3 regions of the Succinispira mobilis DSM 6222 genome follow, and region 3 is predicted to be linked to each of the others. Evidence: a T-box and tRNA genes for the amino acid it is inferred to sense, from the RefSeq annotation. Region 3 holds a T-box; the other regions hold tRNA genes.
What was found. The T-box of region 3 lies ahead of leuS (leucine--tRNA ligase). A T-box ahead of a tRNA ligase gene usually reads a tRNA of that ligase, here a tRNA-Leu.

Region 1 (4,940 bases), 920 kb from region 3:
AATTAGCTAAAATTGGTTTGCTGGATTTGGTTGTCCCAAAAGAAAATGGTGGTGTAGGCTTAGATAGCGTGACTTTAGCGTTGTTATATGAAGAGCTTGCTAAAGGTTGTGCTGGCGTAGCTACAGTAGTTGCTGCCAATGCACTAGCTTCTTATCCAGTAATTATAAAAGGAACTGATAAGCAAAAAGCTTATTATTTTGACATTATTAAACAAGGAAAATTAGCAGCTTTTGCTCTTACCGAGCCAAATGCTGGTTCTGATGCAGGTGGGGTAGCGACTAGTGCAGTAAAAGATGGCAATAAATATATCTTAAATGGTACGAAAGCTTTTATTACAAATGGTGGAGTGGCTGAAGTATATTTGATTTTTGCTAATACTAGAAAAACGGGGGGAATAAGAGGGTTAACAGCCTTTATCGTTGAAAAAGATACCCCAGGCTTTTCTATTGGCAAAAAAGAAGATAAAATGGGAATTCGAGCTTCCAACACTACTGAGCTTATTTTGCAAAATGTCGAAGTAAGTGAAGATCAACGTGTAGGTCGTGAAGGTGAAGGTTTTAGAATTGCAATGAATACCTTAGACTCCTCGCGTCCTTTTGTGGGTGCTGTTTCTGTAGGTTTAGCGCAAGCAAGTTTAGATATGGCGATAAAGTATTCTAAAGAAAGACGTCAATTTGGGCAACCAATTGCTTCTTTTCAGATGATTCAAGGTATGCTAGCAGATATGGCCATGAAGGTTGAAACAGCTCGGCTGTTAGTGTATAAAGCTTGCTATTTACGCGATCAAGGCGAAGATTTTAGTAAAGAAGCCGCGATGTCTAAATGTTATGCGGCAGATATAGCTATGAGTGTTACCACTGATGCACTACAGGTTATGGGTGGTTATGGTTATTCAAAAGAGTATCCTGCGGAAAAGTATATGCGTGATGCTAAAATCATGCAAATTTATGAAGGTACTAATCAAATTCAACGAGTGGTAATTGCCAATAAATTATTATTCTAAAAAACAAATAAAAAACTATAAAAAAAGTATTGACAAAGCACTTTAACAATGATAAAATTAATATCGTTGTTAGAGTTGATAGCAACCAGAGCTTAATATGGTGGCTGTGGTGAAGTGGTTAACACGGCGGATTGTGGCTCCGTTATTCGAGGGTTCAAGTCCCTTCAGTCACCCCACAGTGAAGTAAGCCTAAAATTGGGGCGTAGCCAAGTCGGTAAGGCACGGGACTTTGACTCCCGCACGCGTTGGTTCGAGTCCAGCCGCCCCAACCAAGTAAATATGATCCACTAGCTCAGTCGGTAGAGCACCTGACTTTTAATCAGGGTGTCCCGCGTTCGAGTCGCGGGTGGATCACCAACTTTGATATAATTTTATAATTATATATAGCGCGGGAGTGGCGGAATTGGCAGACGCACCAGACTTAGGATCTGGCGGGTAACCGTGGGGGTTCAAGTCCCTTCTCCCGCACCATTCAAACCGCAAAAGTTTATTTTAAACTGGATGCAGATGTTTGAATTTGAAATGGTGATTTTATTAACAAAGGTAGTAAGCAAGGTTCGGAACGATTCCGAGCCTTTTTTGTTTTTTACAGACTCATAAAAATCATAAATTAATTCCCTGGTTTGCTCCTCAGTTAAGGTTGTTTTAATAATATTTTCTACTTCATCAATTTTTGGTTCGTTGCCAAATGTTGTAGTGTGAATAATAAAAAAGGATATTTAAACTGGATTAAGAACTTTTACATTCTTAATCCAGTTTAAATATCAGCAACTAAAAATTATTATTGCATTTATTTGCAAGTTTCTGTTGCTAGGAAAATCAGAGGTGTATAATAAAATTTTCCTAGCACAAAAATAGGATAGCTTATAAGTGGAAAACTGGAATTGGTAGATAATTTATTTTTCCTGTGAAAATGTGTTAAAATATGTTAAATACAAGAATCTTTAGTAACGGCATAAAAGCAAGAATAAAAAATTATTTATTGTTGCAGTTAAGTTGCGATAAAATTTCAAGTGAGGATAAGCTATGAATAATAAATTAATAGCTACGATAGTAGCCTATTCCATGTACTTTACGCAGGGGTTTTTCTTTGTTTTGCCAGGGGCATTGACCCCGGTTTTAAATGGATACTTTGGTTATAGTTTATCAACTATTGGCTACTGCTTTGCGATGACAACATTAGCGAGAACTTTAGGAAATTATTATACTGGTAAATGCTATGAGAAAATAAAGGTTTCTAAGTTTATTTATCAGACCGTTTTACTTGTAGCAGTTACGCTGTTAATTGCTTTTTTCACTAAAAACCTTTGGATTTTTACCTTAGCAATAACTTTGGCGGCACTCGCTTTAGGCGCGCATTTTTCAGTTTCTAATAATATAATTTTGATTATGTATAATGGATTAGAGCGCACTTCACAAATGAGTTTTTTAAACTTTTTTTATAGTGCTGGGGCAATTATCGGGCCATTAGTTGTAGGCTTTTTTTTGATAAACAAAGTTTATTGGGGCTGGGTATATTTATTGTGTATCGGTTTAACTTTGGTTAGTTTGTTATATTATAAAGTGGATAAACAAGCAGTAGCACCGCTAATTTCTAAGACGGAGACTGAATTTAAATTAAATTTATATAGTAAGTTAAGTTCTCTAGCACTATTTTTAAATGTAAAGGCAGAAATATTCTTTTCGGTCTGGTTACCTGTATTTCTTTTGGAAAAATTTGCCTCAACCACGGAACAGGCGGCATTTTCCCTAGTGTTTCTTTGGGTGGGGGTGGCTGTAGGCCGCTTTGCTTGCGGTTTTTTGGCAAAACGCATACTAACGCACAAACTAATTTATTTGCTTGGGATGATTATTTGTTTAAGCGTAGTGATGTTATTTACGATTTTAAATATGAACAATGCTTATTTATTGATTTTTTTCTTAGGCCTGGGTTTTTCTGGTATGTACTCTACGATTTTGTCTTATGGCAACGAACAAGCTGCTTATCCAAGTGTTAAATTAATGACAATAATAACTACCTCTGGAGCTGTTGGAGCGATTGTCGGTTTGTTTTTATCGAGTTTGTTAAAAGAATTTTTTACAGCAGAAATAGTATTGTTAGTAGCGGCATTTATTTCTTTTAGTAGTACTGCTTGTATAGTTATGTCTGAATATCAAAAATGTAAACATAATTGTTAAATTTTATAAAAAACGTTAAGCTTTAAGTTGACATTAACAATATCCAATGATAAAATAGTTAATGTAACATATTGCCCTTTAAACTGGTCCAGAGAGGCTGGTAAGGCAGTGCTTATAGAGTTTTTGTTAATTATAAGCCTACTTTGTCATTCTCATGACCAAGTAGGCTTTTTTGTTTTAGAAAAAATAAAGGATAACGAAAGGGGATACAATAACAATGAAACCAGTTTCCTTATATGGCAAAGATATTTTGACCTTAGCAGATTTTAACGTAGATGAATATAATCTAATCTTAGATACAGCGAGAGAGATGAAAAATATAATCAATCGAGATATAAAAAAAGTACCAACGCTACGAGGTAAAGCTGTAATAAACTTATTTTTCGAAGCAAGTACTAGAACTAGAACTTCGTTTGAATTAGCGGGTAAATACTTAGGCGCCGATGTAGTTAATATTACAACTTCTACTTCTAGTGTTACCAAAGGTGAAAGTTTGCGCGATACAATTTTGACAGTTGAAGCAATGAATGTCGATGCGATTGTGATGCGTCATCCAGTAGAAGGAGCAGCGCATTTTGCCGCTGGAATCGCTAAACCAGTAATTATTAATGCCGGTGATGGGGCGCATGCTCACCCATCACAAGGGCTATTAGATATGTTTACCATCAAAGCCCATAAAGGCACTTTCTCTGGCCTTAAGGTTGCAATTTTAGGGGATATTTTACATAGCAGAGTAGCGCGTACCAATATTATAGCTTTGACTAAATTAGGGGCAGAAGTTCATTTAGCTGGACCGAGGACTTTAATTCCGCGTGATATTGAACAAATGGGTGTAGTAATTCATGATCGTGTAGAAACAGCCCTTAAAGACGCGGATGTTGTAGATGTGCTTAGAATTCAGTTGGAACGCCAAAAGAAAGGTTTATTTCCGACGCCTAGAGAATATGCTCGGATTTTTGGCTTAAATGCGAAACGCTTTGCTTTAGCCAAACCCGATGCCTTAATTTTACATCCAGGGCCAATGAATCGTGGACTGGAAATTGCACCTGATGTTGCCTACTCAGATAATTCAGCAATTCAAGAAGAAGTTCAAAATGGGGTAGCGGTAAGAATGGCTTTACTATATTTAGTGCTTATGGGGGGAAAATAAATGAAATTACTAATTAAGGCTGGACGCGTAGTTGATCCAAGTCAAAATTTAGATAAAGTTATGGATATCCTAGTTGAAGATGGTAAAGTTGTGGAAATAGCTCCTGTAATTGAGGCGGCAACGGCAACTGTGGTTGATGCAGCTGGTTTGGTAGTTACCCCAGGTTTGATTGATCTGCATATTCATTTGAGAGAGCCAGGCCTAGAAGCTAAAGAAGATATAATTTCGGGAACGCAAGCCGCAGCGGCCGGTGGTTTTACAACAGTAGCTTGCATGCCCAACACCAAGCCTGTTGTTGATAACTCGATAGTGATATCGGGGTTGAAAGAACGAATTGGTCGTGAAGCGATTGTTAAGGTGGAAGTTATCGGGGCGGTAACTAAAGGGCAAGAAGGTCAAGAGTTAGCGGAAATGGGCGATATGACTTTTGCGGGCGCGATGGCCTTTTCTGATGATGGACATTATGTGCAAAATGCCAAGTTGTTTTCTTCAGCTTTAGAGTATGCAAGTATTTTTGATAAAACAATAATTTCCCATGCGGAAGATTATAAACTTTCAGATGGTTATATGCATGAAGGTGTAGTATCAGCAAGACTAGGTATTCCGGG
Region 2 (4,940 bases), 990 kb from region 3:
TTTATGAATTAGACAAAGCTTGTGAAGTGGGTATAACTTTAGTGGATAATGCGGAAATTAGGCAGATTAATGCGGAATATCGACAAATAGATAGTGCTACGGATGTGTTATCTTTTGCCTTAGATGAAGGGGAAGAGTTTCCCGTATTACCAGGCGAAGAGCATCTGTTGGGGGATATCATTGTCAGTTTAGAAAGAGCGCAAGAGCAAGCTCTAGAGTATGGACACAGTTTAGAACGAGAATTGGCGTATCTGCTTATTCATGGGTTTTTACATTTATTAGGCTATGATCATATGCAAGAAGCAGACAAGAAAGTTATGCGGGAACAGGAAGAACGAGTTTTGGCAAAATTGGCAATATATCGATAGTTGGGGTGATAGTTTGAAAACACTACTTAAACAAGCGATACAGGTTCGAGAAAATGCCTATGCTCCTTATTCGAAATTTAAAGTTGGGGCAGCTGTAAGGGGTAAGTCCGGGCAAATATATCTAGGCTGTAATGTAGAGAATGCCTCTTACGGACTTACTAGTTGTGCAGAACGCAACGCCATCTTTCAGGCGATTGCACAAGGAGAACAGAATTTAAGTGAAATTCTAGTGGTAGCTGATACCCAAGAACCTGTGGTGCCTTGCGGAGCTTGCCGTCAGGTTATGCAGGAATTTGGGATAAAAACTGTATATCGGAGTAATTTGGCGGGTACAGTAGTGCAACATAAGTTGTCCGAGTTGTTGCCAATAGGCTTTAAAAGCACTGATATGGAGGTGTGAGATTTATGAAAATCTTAGTTGTTGGTGGTGTGGCAGGGGGCGCAGGGGTGTGTGCACGGCTCCGCAGAAATAGTGAACAATTTCAAATTATAATGTTTGAAAAAGGCGAGTATATATCCTTTGCTAATTGTGGGTTGCCTTATTATATTGGCGATGTAATTACTGATAAATGCGCGTTGCAGATACAAACGCCCCAAGGGTTTGGCAAACGATTTAATGTAGATGTGCGAACTTTCAGTGAGGTAGTAGAATTAGACACTACCTTAAAACGGGTTAAAGTTTATAATCATCAAACTCAAGTTGAGTATTGGGAAAGTTATGATAAGTTAATTCTTTCGCCAGGTGCGAAACCCATAACTCCGAAGTTTGCTGGGGCTGATTTAGCACATGTATTTACTTTAAGGAATATCCCTGATACTTATAAAATCAAAGAATTTACAGATAAACAGAAAACAGGAACAGCAGTAGTTATTGGTGGTGGCTATATAGGCATTGAAATGGCGGAAAATTTGCAGCATCTAGGCTATCAAGTGCAAATAGTTGAGGCAAATACCCATTTGATTGCGAGTATTGACTTGGAAGTAGCGGCGCATTTGCAAAATTATTTGCGCGAGCGAGGACTTAAGTTGTTTTTAAAGAGTCGGGTAACAGAAATAACGCCAGAATTTGTGTGCTTGGAAAATGGTGAAAAAATTGCGGCGGACTTGGTAATTATGAGTATTGGTGTTCAAGCCGATACTGGTTTTTTAAAGAACTCGGGTGTAGCTTTAAATGCTTTGGGGCAGATTATTGTAGATGCAAATTTACGCACTAATGTGCAAGATGTGTATGCTTTAGGTGATGCCGTAGAGCATCTTTGTTTTACGGGTGCGAAGAGAAATATTCCGTTGGCTTCACCAGCTAATCGCCAAGCAAGGTTACTAGCAGATATTATTTGTGGCAGTAAGCAACAATATCCCGGTTCACAAGGGACGGCTATTTTGAAAGCTTTTGATTTGGTAGTAGCTGTAACAGGGGAAAGTGAAGAAAGTTTACAGCAAAATAAAATTAACTACTTAAAGTCTTATACATATAGCGCAAACCATGCGCGTTATTATCCAGGGGCGAGTACAATGTTTATAAAATTACTGTATACGCCTACTGGTGTTGTGTTAGGGGCACAAATAGTAGGGGGCACAGGTGTAGATAAGCGTATTGATGTTTTGGCGAGCGCGGTAAGACATCAATTGACAGTGCAAGAACTAACAGAACTGGAATTAGCTTATGCCCCACCATTTAATTCGGCCAAAGATCCTGTTAATATGGCTGGCTATGTTGCCGAAAATGTTTTGTTAGGCAAAAGTAAATTTTTTTATCCAGAGGATTTAGCCCGCGTTCAAACAACGGATATTTTATTGGATGTTCGTAGCAAAAGCGAATATCAGCAAGGACATCTAAGTGCGGCAATTAATATTCCCTTAGATGATTTGCGTGGACGTATTGCGGAACTAGAACCCCATAAGAAAATTTTTATCTATTGCGCAGTGGGATTAAGAGGTTATATCGCGCAAAGAATTTTACAACAGAATGGTTTTATAGAAACTTATAATCTGAGTGGTGGTTATGAATTATATAGTGTTTTAGCATCTAACAAATAAGTATAAGAGCTATCGAATACCTTGGGAGGCGGAGTTTAATATATATAGAAAAACATTGAAAAAAATTCAAAAAAAGGTGTTGACAACCTAGCTGTTTTTCTATATAATAACATATGTAGTTCAGCGAGGCCCGGTAGTTTAGTTGGTTAGAATGCCGCCCTGTCACGGCGGAGGTCGTGGGTTCGAGTCCCATCCGGGTCGCCATACTATATAAAATGCCACGGTAGCTCAGTCGGTAGAGCAGAGGACTGAAAATCCTCGTGTCGGCGGTTCGATTCCGCCCTGTGGCACCACAATATGCGGAAATAGCTCAGCGGTAGAGCATCGCCTTGCCAAGGCGAGGGTCGCGAGTTCGAATCTCGTTTTCCGCTCCAAAAACTTTGAGGCGGCATAGCCAAGTGGTAAGGCAGAGGTCTGCAAAACCTTTATCCCCAGTTCAAATCTGGGTGCCGCCTCCAAATTGAATAATGTGCCGGGGTGGCGGAACTGGCAGACGCAAGGGACTTAAAATCCCTCGGGTCGTGAGACCCGTACCGGTTCGATTCCGGTCCTCGGCACCAACTTTTTAGCTAGTGAATAGCGTCCAAAGGGACGCTTTTTTTCATTGCAATTTTTTAACGTAAGGAGGGATATTTTATGCAAAAGACTTTTACTGACTTAAAGGTAGATACTAGGATTGTAGAAATATTGCAAACACAGGGGATTAAGCAGGCGACACCAGTTCAAGAAAAAGTTATTCCAGTATTATTCACTGGTCGCGATGTTTTAGTGCAGGCGCAAACTGGTACGGGAAAAACCTTAGCGTTTGTCATCCCAGCATTGAAAAAAATTGATACGAGTAAGCCTTATTTGCAGGTGCTAATTTTAACACCTACAAGAGAATTAAGTTTGCAAATTTATCAAGAAATTAAGAAATTAGTTATTGGTACAGAAATTAGAGTTGCAAATGTCTGTGGTGGGCGAGATAAAAACTCACAAGAGACGAAACTGAAAAATGTAGTGCATATCATTGTTGGCACTCCAGGCAGAATTCAAGACCATTTGCGGAGTAAGAATACTAATCTTGGCGCGATAAAGTTCTTCGTGTTAGATGAAGTAGATGAAATGTTGCAACGAGGTTTTTTGGAGGATATTAATTTGGTAGTTGATAACTTGCCAAAAGAGCGGCAAAACATGATGTGTTCGGCCACTTTGCCTGATATTGTCAAGCAACTTGCTAAAAAAATTATGCTCAATCCATATGTAGTGTCTTTAAGTGAGGAAAATCCTACAGTGGAAAATATTCGTCAAATCGCTATTAAAGTGGCAGGAGAAAATAAAAAAGGGTTGTTACTTAATCTAATTGAACGCTTAAATCCTTATTTGTTAATGATTTTTTGTATTAGTAAAGAAGTGGTGAAAGAAATCGAAGGCTTTCTAGCAGCTAAAGGCTTAGAAGTAGAAGCAATTCATGGCGAATTGTCACAAAGTAAGCGTAATCAAGTTATGAAAAAGTTTCAAGAAGCAAAAATTCAAATTTTAGTTGCTTCGGAATTAGTTGCCCGCGGTATGGATATTCAAGGTGTAACACATGTTATCAATTATGATATCCCACATAATACGAATATGTATATTCATCGCATTGGGAGAACTGGACGCGCCAGTGCTGATGGCGTTGCTGTTACCTTGTATACGCACGATGATGTTAAGTGGCTAACGGCAATTGAAAAAGCGCTAGGTTATAAAATTGAAAAGCAAAATCATGCTGGCGAAACTATGAGTAGCCGCAAGAAAAACGATCGACAAGTAAAACGTGGTAAAAGTAGTGTGCGGGAAAATAAACGTGGTAAAAAGAATGTATTGGCCAAAAATTCTAGTTCTTCTAGAAAGCAAAACAAGTCTAATTAAAATTACATAACAAAGATTCTTGCTTAAAGACCTTAATTATATTAATATATTTAGTATAGTTAAGGTCTAAAACTTTATATGGTGTTAATAGAGAGAAAAAATAGTGAGGTGCGATATGAAAATTAAGCAAGCGAGAGTGTTAGAAATCTTAGAACACTTAAAAAGTTTTGGTGGTAGTGTCGATAAAGGGATAACTAGATTAGCATATTCTGCCGAGGATCTAGCAGCGCAAAAATATATCATGGAGAAAATGCAAGAATTGGGGATGGAAGTGCGGCGCGATTATGTGGGCAATATTTTTGCCCGCTTGCCAGGGAAAAATCCAACTTTGCCAACGATTGCCTCTGGTTCGCACTTAGATACAGTAAAGCAAGGTGGCGCTTACGATGGAGCATTAGGGGTAGTAGCAGCTTTGGAAGCCGCTTATGCCATTAAAGAACAAGGGTTGGAACATTCTTACGAAGTAATAATTTTTATGGCAGAAGAATCAACTCGTTTTGGTTTCGCTACTATTGGTAGTAAGTTGTTGGCGGGGGTAGGTACGCCAGAAACATTTTCTAGTGCGACTAAAAAGGATGAATTAAGCTACATTGAAGTATTAAAACAAGCTGGTTTTGAGCCAGAGAAATATGAACAAGTTAAGCTAGA
Region 3 (4,940 bases):
AACCATGATTAAGATATTATAGAAACGATAAGGGATGGTATCTACGAAAATTGCATATGCATTAATTGGTTGGTTAATCACGGCATATGCATCACGAATTAGACTAAGTTCATAACCAATCCAAGTTGAAATTAGGGCTACGCCAGCAATAGGGGCCGCTGTAGCATCAACAATAAAGGCTAACTTCTCACGTGAAATTTTAAATTTATCAAATACAGGTCGCATTATAGGACCGATTATTAGCGAATTTGCATAATCATCAAAAAATACTAGAATTCCAAGAAACCAAGTGATGATTTGAGTACTTCTACGACCAGATGCCTTGGCCGCCAGATATTCAGCAACAGCTTTAGCACCGCCCATTTTTGTTATAAGAGCTATTAAACCACCGATAGTTAAACATTGAAGAATAATGCCAGCATTCCAAGAATCACTCATTGCACCGAGAATATAAGCAATGACTTTTGAAAAAGCTTCTATTAAAGAAGGAATTAAACTATTGTTTTGTAATGTTAAAATGAGAGCACCAGAGAAAATACCTGTAAATAAAGAAAATACCACGTTTTTAGTAATAAAAGCCAAAACGATAGACACCAGAGGTGGTGTAATAGTCCAAATACCTAAAGTCTCAGCATTTTTGGCGGCTGCATCTACTTCTTGAGCATGAGCAACCACAAAATTAGACAGCAAAATAAGACTGAAAATAGGGGCAATTTTAAAGAATTTTTTATACATTGAGAAACCCATCCTTTTAAAAAATTTACACTCTATGATACCAAATTCCAGAATGTCTAGTCAACAAGGTATACTTGCATATATAGTATACAAGGAGAATACAATTGACAAAACAGGGCTTTTTAAGTATAATACATGGTATTGAACTGTAAAATCTGAGGACTTAGAGTAGTAGGTGAGAAGTAGCTTTTAGAAAGTTAGCGGTTGATGCAAGCTAATACTACCAAAACTGAACTCGCTAAGGAAGAGCTAATATGAAAGAAAGTAGTTTTAGCCGTTAGCTAGCGTTAATAGCAATTGAGAGGATGGTTGTTTGCAACTGTCAATCAGGGTGGTACCGCGATATAAAAATCGTCCCTGGCACATAGCCATGGGATTTTTTCTTTTTAAGAGAACTTATACATAAAGTAGGAGGAGAAGTAATGTTAGTAGACAGATATGATCCCAAAAGTATTGAGGAAAAGTGGCAAAAATTTTGGGAAAAAAGCAATGCTTTTGATACGGTGATTAATAGGCAAAAACCAGAATACTATGTTTTGGAAATGTTCCCATATCCATCTGGTAATTTGCATATGGGGCATGTGCGCAACTATTCAATTGGTGATGTGGTGGCAAGATTTAAAAGCATGCAAGGCTATAATGTGTTGCATCCTATGGGTTGGGATGCATTTGGAATGCCTGCCGAAAATGCAGCGATTAAACATGGAATTCATCCTGCTAAGTGGACGATGGAAAACATTGATAATATGCGTAAACAGCAAAAAGAATTAGGGTTATCATATGATTGGGATCGCGAAGTTGCGACTTGTAAAGATGATTACTATCGCTGGACACAGGAATTATTTTTATTGTTTTATAAAAGAGGTTTAGCAACACGCAAAAAAGCGGCTGTAAATTGGTGCAATGAATGTAATACAGTGCTAGCAAATGAACAAGTAATTGATGGTTGTTGCTGGCGTTGTGATAGTGAAGTTGTAAAAAAAGATTTAGAACAATGGTTTTTTAAAATAACTGATTATGCAGATAGATTGTTAGAGGATCTAAAAGAATTAAACGGTTGGCCAGAGCGGGTACGAACAATGCAAGAAAATTGGATTGGACGTAGTGAAGGTTTAGAATTTGCTTTTGATGTACCTAGTATTCAAGATAAAATTTCGGTATATACAACAAGACATGACACTGTTTATGGTGTATCTTATGTGGTTTTGGCTCCAGAACATCCGTTGGTGGAAAAATTAATTGCTGGAAAAACACAGGCAAATGAAGTGCGTACTTTTGTAGAGCGTGTGAAAAATCAAACGGAATTGCAAAGAACTGCTAGTGATATGGAAAAAGAGGGTATTTTTACTGGTGAATATGCGGTTCACCCATTGACAGGCCAACAAATTCCAATATGGGTAGCTAACTATGTATTATTTGAATATGGTACTGGAGCTGTAATGGGTGTGCCAGCACATGATCAAAGGGATTGGTTATTTGCAACGAAATACAATTTAGCTAAAAAATTGGTTATAAATTCTCCTGCGGCTGATTTGGATATTGCAACTATGCAAGCAGCTTACGAAGAAGATGGGATTATGGTTAATTCCGATATTTGTAATGGTTTAAGCAACGAGCAAGGCAAAAAAGTTATTGCAGATAAAATGGAAGAATTATCTATAGGCAGTAAAAAAGTTAATTATCGTTTACGCGATTGGCTAGTTAGTCGTCAAAGATATTGGGGTGCTCCAATTCCAATGGTATATTGTCAAGACTGTGGGACTGTACCTGTTCCTAGCGAACAACTACCAGTTTTATTACCAGAGAATGTAAATTTTGCTAATGTTGCTGTATCACCATTAGCACAGGTAGAAGATTTTGTTAACTGCACTTGTCCTACTTGTGGTAAACCAGCAAGACGAGAAACAGATACGATGGATACTTTTATTTGTTCTTCTTGGTATTATATGCGCTATACAGATCCTCATAACGACAAACAGCCTTTTGCTTGGGATAAGGTGAACTACTGGATGCCAGTTGACCAATATATTGGTGGGATAGAACATGCGATTTTGCATCTATTGTATTCAAGGTTCTTCACTAAAGTTTTAAAAGATGCAGGCTTGGTTAATGTTAATGAACCTTTTAAAAATTTATTAACTCAAGGTATGGTAATAAAAGATGGCGCTAAAATGTCAAAATCAAAAGGTAATGTTGTTTCTCCAGAAGAAATAATTGCTAAATATGGTGCAGATACAGCAAGATTATTTATCTTATTTGCAGCGCCGCCAGAGAGAGATTTAGAATGGAGTGAACAGGGGGTAGATGGTTCATTTAGATTTATTAATCGCTTATGGAGAATAGTAGAACATTATCAAGCTGATTTGAATAAAGGACAATGTAGTTATAACCCAGAAGAGTTGACAGCTAATGAGAAAAAGTTGCGTTATAAGGCACATCATACAGTCAAACGTGTAACAGACGACATAACATTAAGATTTAACTTTAACACAGCAATAAGTGCGATAATGGAACTAGTAAATGCCTTGTACTTACATAAAGAACAGAATGAAACTATTAATGCAGGTTTGATTCATGAAGTTATATCACAGCTTATTAGATTGTTAGCACCATTTATTCCACATGTTACAGAAGAACTTTGGAATGGAACTATTGATTCTGATAGTAGTGTACATAAACAAAATTGGCCAGAGTATGCAGAAGATGCATTAGAGGTTTCTGAGGTAGAAATAGTAATACAATTCAATGGTAAATTAAAAGAAAAAATTGTGATGGATGCTCAGCTTGATGCAAAACAATTGGAAGAAGCGGTATTAGCTTTGGAAAAAGTTCGTAATTTACTTGCGGGAAAGACGATTATAAAAATAATTAGCGTTCCTAAAAAATTAGTTAATATAGTAGTTAAATAAAAAAAGTAGCCAAGTTAACAATTTTCATTAGAAATGAATAAGTTAACTTGGCTACAGAATCTTTAAAGGCAATTAAAAGTATTTTTACATAAGTAGAAAACATTAACTCAAAACCGCTATCAATACTATAAATAAAAATGGACCACAGAGAGCATGTTCATTATACAAGGAGGATATATGCTATATGTATATAATAAGCGCTTGTCTAGTAGGAGTACGGTGTAGATATAATGGTGTTATAACTATCAATGAAAAGCTACTTAAATTAGTTCAAGCTGGAAAAGCTTTGGCTATTTGTCCAGAACAATTAGCAGGTTTGAGTACGCCCCGTCTTCCTTGCGAGATAATTAAAAATAAAAATGGAATTTTAAGAGTTGTAAATTCTCAAAAAGAGGATTTAACCAAAGAATTTCAATTAGGAGCACAAAAAACTTTACAAATTGCACAAATAGTGGGTGCTAATACAGCGATATTAAAAGCACGGAGCCCTTCCTGCGGTAAAGGACAAATTTATAGTGGTAACTTTAATGGAGAACTTATAGCTGGGGATGGTTTTACGACCTTGCTTTTACAAAAAAATGGCATTAAAGTATATACGGAAGAAGAATTCTAGCAAAATAAATAGAACCCAAAAGCATTAAGCTTTGGGTTCGAAAAAAAAAACAACCAACTTTTAGTGGTTGTTTCTAAAATCTTAAGCATTAACTTTGTTTAAACGTTTAGCTAAACGAGATTTTTTGCGAGCAGCAGCATTTTTATGGATAATGCCTTTGCGAGCAGCTTTATCAACTGCACCAACTAAATTAACAAATAATTCTTGAGCTGCAGGTTGTTCGCCAGCCTCTATAGCTTCTACAACTTTACGAGTGCTTGTACGAAGTGTACTTTTAATTTGAAAGTTGTGTGATTTTCTTAGCGCATCAGTTTTTACACTACGGATTGATGATTTAATGTTTGGCAATTACTTCACCTCCCTAACTAGTTTATCTAGTGTATTTTAGCATATATTTAGTTAATAAGCAAGAGTATATTCAAAAATTGAAAAGCAAAAATAACTGGAAAAGTTGACAAGCTTTTCGTAATACATTAACATTTATTTTAGCAAATAATAGTAGGAGAATATATATGAGAATTTTTGCAATTGGCGATTTGCATCTATCGGGAAACCCGCCGACTAAGCCGATGGATATTTTTGATTTGGCCTGGCATAATCACTGGCAAAAGATTAAGACTGATTGGAGCGAAAAAGTAGGTGAAAGTGATGTAGTACTATTAGCTGGAGATATATCTTGGGCA

Region 1: it has a tRNA-Leu gene. The T-box ahead of leuS (leucine--tRNA ligase) is inferred to sense a tRNA for this amino acid. The anticodon was not compared.
Region 2: it has a tRNA-Leu gene. The T-box ahead of leuS (leucine--tRNA ligase) is inferred to sense a tRNA for this amino acid. The anticodon was not compared.

Annotation. Positions count from the first base shown of each region.
Region 1 covers NZ_KB913028.1:1,961,735-1,966,674, reverse strand. The annotation lists gene SUCMO_RS0109405 (acyl-CoA dehydrogenase family protein) at 1-1,004, shown strand, start outside; tRNA gene SUCMO_RS0109400 (tRNA-His) at 1,105-1,180, shown strand; tRNA gene SUCMO_RS0109395 (tRNA-Gln) at 1,201-1,276, shown strand; tRNA gene SUCMO_RS0109390 (tRNA-Lys) at 1,286-1,361, shown strand; tRNA gene SUCMO_RS0109385 (tRNA-Leu) at 1,393-1,475, shown strand; gene SUCMO_RS0109375 (MFS transporter) at 2,031-3,182, shown strand; gene SUCMO_RS0109370 (aspartate carbamoyltransferase catalytic subunit) at 3,400-4,332, shown strand; gene SUCMO_RS0109365 (dihydroorotase) at 4,333-4,940, shown strand, end outside.
Region 2 covers NZ_KB913028.1:2,027,795-2,032,734, reverse strand. The annotation lists gene ybeY (rRNA maturation RNase YbeY) at 1-368, shown strand, start outside; gene SUCMO_RS0109740 (cytidine deaminase) at 382-768, shown strand; gene SUCMO_RS0109735 (FAD-dependent oxidoreductase) at 774-2,405, shown strand; tRNA gene SUCMO_RS0109730 (tRNA-Asp) at 2,533-2,609, shown strand; tRNA gene SUCMO_RS0109725 (tRNA-Phe) at 2,623-2,698, shown strand; tRNA gene SUCMO_RS0109720 (tRNA-Gly) at 2,705-2,779, shown strand; tRNA gene SUCMO_RS0109715 (tRNA-Cys) at 2,790-2,863, shown strand; tRNA gene SUCMO_RS0109710 (tRNA-Leu) at 2,877-2,965, shown strand; gene SUCMO_RS0109705 (DEAD/DEAH box helicase) at 3,042-4,292, shown strand; gene SUCMO_RS0109700 (M20 family metallo-hydrolase) at 4,408-4,940, shown strand, end outside.
Region 3 covers NZ_KB913028.1:1,041,878-1,046,817, forward strand. The annotation lists gene SUCMO_RS10345 (Na+/H+ antiporter NhaC family protein) at 1-735, opposite strand, end outside; T-box leader at 885-1,097, shown strand; gene leuS (leucine--tRNA ligase) at 1,158-3,644, shown strand; gene SUCMO_RS0104935 (2-thiouracil desulfurase family protein) at 3,829-4,257, shown strand; gene rpsT (30S ribosomal protein S20) at 4,339-4,605, opposite strand; gene SUCMO_RS0104945 (metallophosphoesterase) at 4,770-4,940, shown strand, end outside.